Linked DNA regions of Longibacter salinarum. The protein of the gene in region 1 binds, or shares a complex with, the protein of each later gene. Links are inferred from orthologs where the notes say so. Each region holds a gene or a part of one and is shown in the gene's direction. Other genes may lie near its edges.

Region 1 (2,955 bases):
ACGTGCCGTGACCGGGCAGAACTTGATCGTCGACGGCGGATTGGTCATGAAGTAGGTCGTGCACCGTCACTCTAGCGTTCGTCTCAAACCGTTTTATCATGGTCCTTCTAGCGATCGAAACCGCGACGCACACCTGTGGGGCTGCGGTCTGTGTGGATGGCAACGTTGTGGCCGAGAACCACATGCACCGGCCGCGGGCTCACGCGCAGCACCTCACACCGATCATTGAGGACGTGCTGACGCGTGCTTCGGTCGATCATTCAGAGATCGACGTGGTTGCGGTATCGAAAGGGCCCGGATCATACACCGGGCTCCGCATCGGGGTCAGTACGGCGAAAGGCTGGGCGGAGGCGACGGGGGCGGATCTCATCGGCGTGCCCACCCTCGAGGCGCTGGCTGCGACGGTGACACCCCACGCAAGTGAAGGGGAGGTTGTCTGTGCGGCGCTCGATGCGCGGCGCGACGAGGTCTTTGCCGCTGCGTACCGGATGCGCGAAGTTGTGGGGGATGGCGAGAAGACGCATCCGCACCCGTGGACGGGCCGGTTGAAGCTGCAAGCGGCCGCCTCCGCGATGAACGTAAAAGAGTTGCCGGACTGGATCGGCGTCAAGAAGGCGCGGGTGCGTGTAATCGGCACGGGTGCCGCGAAGGTCGAGCCCGTCCTCCGGTCGGTCGGCATCAAGGTGCGAGTTGTGCCGGACGTGGTCTCTCGTCCGTCGGCCGCGTGGGTGGCACGGTGTGCTCTCGAAATGGTTGGCCGTGGCCAGAAAGCGGAGCCCAAGACGTTCGAGCCCATGTATCTTAAGGCGTTTCATGTGGGCTGAGACGTGGGAGATCCGCCCTTGTCCGGTGCCAGTGCGTGCGCGATGGAATTTCACGCGGACAGCTGCTGTGGATTTGGACATTGGATTCGGTAATCCAGATTATAGAATGTCTGTGGCGGATCGCTTCCGCCCCTCGTTTTTCCTTCGCCTGTCTCCTCGTGATTCGACGACCGTTCCGTTATGCCGTGGTTCAAGCGCAAGAAAGCCGGCATCCTCACCACCCGGAAAGAGCAGAATGAGGTACCGGAGGGGCAGTGGGTGAAGTGCCCGAAGACGGGGGAGATTATCAACCGGCGAGAACTGGAGGATAATCTGCTCGTCTTCCCGAGCTCGGGGTATCACTTCGGCATGAGCAGCGGGCGATACTTCAATTTCTTATTCAATGACGGCGAGTACGAACTCCACGACACCGATCTGATGAGTGTCGACCGCCTCGACTTTGAGGATCGAAAACCGTACGACCAGCGCCTGAAGAAAGCGCGGGAGAAGACGGGGCAGAACGACGCAGCTCGCTCTGCCACCGGCGAAATGGGAAGCCACGAGGTGTCGATGGCCTGCATGGACTTCAGCTTCATTGGGGGCTCGATGGGGTCGGTGGTCGGAGAAACCATCGCGCGTGCCATCAAGCGAGCGTACACCCGCGAGATTCCGCTCGTCATCATCTCGCAGAGTGGTGGAGCGCGCATGATGGAGGGAGCCCTCAGCCTGATGCAGATGGCGAAAACGAGCGCCCACCTTGCTCGACTCGACGACGCCGGCCTTCCCTACATCTCGGTACTTACGCACCCAACGACGGGTGGCGTGACGGCATCGTTCTCCATGTTGGGAGACATCCACATCGCCGAGCCGGAAGCGCTCATCGGATTTGCCGGGCCGCGCGTGATCCGCGAAACGATCGGGTCCGACCTGCCCGAGGGATTCCAGCGGTCGGAGTTTCTGCTCAAGCAGGGCTTCGTTGACATGGTCGTGGATCGCCGGCGTCTGCGTCAGCGCATCATCCACCTCTTCGACCTCCTGATGGACGATCGCTAGACGCGTCACCCCATTTTCGGCGGTTTCACGCACGAGCTACGAATAATGGCTCGTGCGTTTCCTTTGTGAGGATGTTTTCTGTTGTCGGAACGCTGAAACGTTAGCGTTTTTCGTCGTCAGGCAGCAGTGACGTTTTCGTCCGCGTCTGGCACCGTCGGCTGGATATCTATCGCATCTATGTCGACCGTGTGCGCGTCTCCCCAGAGGGGCGTGGGGCTGTCAGGCGAGGGCTTCGGGCTGGCACCGCCTCCGGGAGATGGCCCGGATGAGTCGCGGACTTCCCGGAGACTTAGGAAGAGGGGGCCAAAGATGCAGCCGGCGACGAGAAGGGGGACGAGAATGGGGATGTCCATCAACCTCAGCGATAGCACGTGGTAAATCTTTTCGGACTGTGGGTACGACGCCGTGAAGACCCCGTTCTCACTCAGACCCCATCGTTCCGTATATGAAAAGGTGACGACGAGAGCGAGTGGCAAGGAAGTCATTCGAGGTTGGACCGATACTGGATGCCGCTCTTAGCTGGGGAGCGAGGTGCGATGGCCCAATGCAGAGACCATGAGAAGCTGTTTGGCGAACTGTCACTGGCCACCCCAAGGGCACTCGGTCGCTACGCTCCCAGCGCTGCGACTTCGTGGCTCTCGCCCCGTGAAGCTACTGCGCTTGCCAGGTAGTTCCCCACGGGGTGACCTCCCTGCGGTCGGCCTCACTACACGGCTCGCTTGAGCGCTCCACGGGGGCTTCGTCCACTGTGTCTCGGCTGCTGAGCCATCCGCCAAACAGCTTCTGATCCGTTGACATGCAGAGAAAAGAGTAGGTACACACAAAAAGACGCCCCGCCGAGATATCTCGACGGGGCGTCGCATCCCCCCGGCGTCGGTCGGCTGCCTGCGCGTCCGTAAGGACACCAAGCAGGCCGTACCGAGCGCCGGTTTCACCCCCTTCGGTGAAACTCAGGTGTGATGCGCTGTGTCGGATCGGCAGGTCGTGTGAAGTGGCTGCCGAATACCGAGAGGGGCGTTTGTTTTTGTACCGCTATCAGGGTACACCAGCGCTGTGAAAGGATCTACGGATATGTAGAGCGACCGTGCGGGTACGTTCG
Region 2 (2,960 bases), on another replicon or contig:
GCGCAACGTTCGGGGAGCCGCTGCTTTACCGTCACGGCCCGGTCGGCGTGGATGATTTGATGACCGTTTTGAAGAAAGACCAGCCGTATCGGTAGCCGCCACGGTACGGAGAAGACCGGATCGCGCCCGCTATGAGCGTGAATTGTTTATGACATGCAACGGAGCGGGAGGGGCGAGACCGTCTGAGGTTGGGAAAATTGCGGATTCTCGGCCGTCTGGCTTCAAATGCCCGTCTTCGGCGTTGACACCCTCGATACCCCCACGGTATATTGGCACACTGTCGCGAAAACGCGGCGTGGACGAGTCGGTCCAAGGGGCCGGTTTTTCCAGCGATGAGCTGCGCTCGGTTTGCCCGAATGGATGCGAGCCGAACATGCACCGGACTTCTGCTTGCAATGTACTTGGGCAGAGCCAAAGCTATGCGCTGGCGCTGTCGTCCTCCTCGACCGACGTGCATCACGATTTACCTTGACGCAAGATGGCAAGCACGAGTGATTTCCGTAACGGCCTGATGATCATCTGGAAAGATGACATCTGGGAGATGATCGATTTTCAGCACGTGAAGCCCGGGAAGGGTGGAGCGTTTGTTCGGACCCGCCTGAAGAATGTCAAAGACGGGCGTGAGTTGGATAACACGTTCCGTGCAGGGGCCAAAGTGGAAGAGGTCCGTGTCGAGAAGCGTCCGCACCAGTACCTCTACGAAGACGACTACGGTCTTCACTTCATGAATACCGAGACCTACGCGCAGTTTTCGCTGCCGCCGGAGCAGGTCGAAGGCATGGAGTACGTGAAAGAGGGAGGGTCCGTTGACATTCTCTTCCGCGCCGACACCAACGAGCCGATGCGGATGGACATTCCGCAGAAGGTAGAACTGGAAGTCGTCGATACGACGCCGGGCGTCAAGGGAGACACCGCGCAGGGGGGATCCAAGCCTGCAACCCTGGAGAGCGGAGCGACGGTAGACGTTCCGCTGTTCATCAACGAAGGCGACGTCGTGCGCGTCAGCACGCAGACGGGAGAATACGAAACCCGTGTGTCGACGGCGCCGAACGCGATATAGTTCGATCCGGTTGTGCTCCGCTCGCACCGTGCGTGTGGAGGCACCGGCGCAGCATCCTGCGTAGCCGTGCCGATCTTTCTTCATACCTATCAGACGCATGAAGCTAGACAAGATTCAGCAATTGCTCTCGATCGTGGCCGAAAGCGGCGTATCGGAGATTGAGATTGAGGAAGACGATTTCAAGCTCACGATCCGGCAGAATTCGCCTCAGGTGATTATGCAGCAGCCGTCGCAATACGCGATGCCGTACGGCCCACCGGCGTATGCTCCGCAGCAGGGGTACGCGCCCCAAGGGGCCCCATCGCCGGCGACGCCCCCTCAGGGTGCGCCGCAGCAGGGAGGCTCTCCGTCGCAGGGTGGAGCAGGGCAGCAGCCTGCGCCCGCACAGGGGCAGAGCGGTTCCGCATCGACCGAAACGTCCTCCGGGTCGGGTGAAGAGAAAGCCGAAGCAGGAAGCGGTGCGAACGAAGAACTCGTCCGCGCTCCGATTGTCGGCACGTTCTATCGCCGCCCGTCGCCGGATTCTGATCCGTACGTCGAGGTTGGGGATAGCGTCGGTGACGGTGATGTGCTTTGCATCATCGAGGCGATGAAGTTGATGAACGAGATTGAGTGCGAGACCTCGGGGACCATCAAGGAGATTCTAGTGGAAGATGCCGAGCCCGTTGAGTTCGATCAGCCGTTGTTTGTGATCGAGAAGTAGACGGCCCTCAGCCGACCGCGGTGTCCTCCCTGGGTACCGCCGGCACAGGTTACTGCATCCCCGCCGGACGGTCCGACGCTCCAATCGTGTCCTACACGACCTCGCGTCTGTCTCGGCCGCCCGGATTCGTCGACGTTGCCCCACGGATATCCACATCACGGTGAGTAAGATCAAGAAAGTTCTTGTCGCCAATCGCGGAGAAATCGCCCTCCGCATCATTCGGACGTGCCACGAGATGGGCCTCAGCACGGTAGCCGTTTACTCGACGGCCGACCGCGACTCCCTCCACGTTCGATTCGCTGACGAGGCCGTCTGCATCGGCCCGCCGGCGTCCGGCGAAAGCTACCTTCGTCCGGACCGAATTATCGCCGCTGCTGAAGTCACCGGTGCGGATGCCATCCATCCCGGTTACGGCTTCCTCTCAGAAAATGCGGAGTTCAGCCAGATCTGCCAGGACAACGATGTGAAGTTCATCGGTCCCTCGCCCGAAACGATTCGGATGATGGGGGAGAAGTCGCTCGCCAAGCAGACGATGGCCGAAGCGGGTGTCCCAACGGTGCCCGGGTCCGATGGCATCGTCGATTCTCTCGAAGAGGCCAAAGAAGTGGCCAAGGAAATTGGCTATCCGGTTATGGTCAAGGCCTCAGCAGGCGGCGGTGGTCGCGGCATGCGGATGGTTTTCGAACCGGAGAACTTCGCGAAAGCGTACAATAGCGCCCGGTCGGAGGCGGAAGGTGCGTTCGGCAATCCGGACGTGTATCTCGAGAAAGTCGTTGAGGAGCCGCGCCATGTCGAAATCCAGCTGCTGGGAGACGGTAAGGGGGGGGTTATGCACTTTGGCGAGCGTGAGTGCTCAATCCAGCGGCGGCACCAGAAGCTCGTCGAGGAGGCGCCTTCACCGATCGTTGACGAGGACCTCCGTGAGGAGATGGGCCAGGCCGCCATCCGAGGCGCCGAAGCTGTCAACTACGAGGGGGCCGGGACCATTGAGTTCCTCGTCGGAGCGGACAAGAACTTCTACTTCATGGAAATGAACACCCGGATCCAGGTCGAGCATCCGGTGACGGAGGAGGTCACCGATGTGGACCTCGTCGAATACCAGATTCGCGTCGCGATGGGCGAGACCGTCCAAAGTCGCAAGGTTCCGATTGACGGCCACGCGATCGAATGCCGCATCAACGCAGAAAACCCGTACCG

What was found.
Region 2: the proteins of accD (region 1) and accB are in contact, whole or in part, in a solved structure (PDB 8UXZ), measured with the Escherichia coli proteins. The link is inferred for Longibacter salinarum from one-to-one orthologs.

Annotation. Positions count from the first base shown.
Region 1 is NZ_PDEQ01000002.1:119,747-122,701, forward strand. Bases 106-2,930 are described here. They hold accD (acetyl-CoA carboxylase, carboxyltransferase subunit beta), read left to right. Parts: upstream 106-1,004; coding sequence 1,005-1,856; downstream 1,857-2,930. Other genes in these bases: tsaB (tRNA (adenosine(37)-N6)-threonylcarbamoyltransferase complex dimerization subunit type 1 TsaB), read left to right, coding at 106-824; CRI94_RS04110 (hypothetical protein), read right to left, coding at 1,973-2,341; CRI94_RS17610 (hypothetical protein), read right to left, coding at 2,508-2,654. Also shown: CRI94_RS04095 (3-oxoacyl-ACP reductase), read left to right, coding at 1-55; more of tsaB, read left to right, coding at 99-105.
Region 2 is NZ_PDEQ01000003.1:35,716-38,675, forward strand. It holds accB (acetyl-CoA carboxylase biotin carboxyl carrier protein), read left to right. Parts: upstream 1-1,157; coding sequence 1,158-1,763; downstream 1,764-2,960. Other genes in the region: bshB1 (bacillithiol biosynthesis deacetylase BshB1), read left to right, coding at 1-95; efp (elongation factor P), read left to right, coding at 479-1,060; accC (acetyl-CoA carboxylase biotin carboxylase subunit), read left to right, coding at 1,924-2,960. UniProt on the Escherichia coli protein: This protein is a component of the acetyl coenzyme A carboxylase complex; first, biotin carboxylase catalyzes the carboxylation of the carrier protein and then the transcarboxylase transfers the carboxyl group to form malonyl-CoA.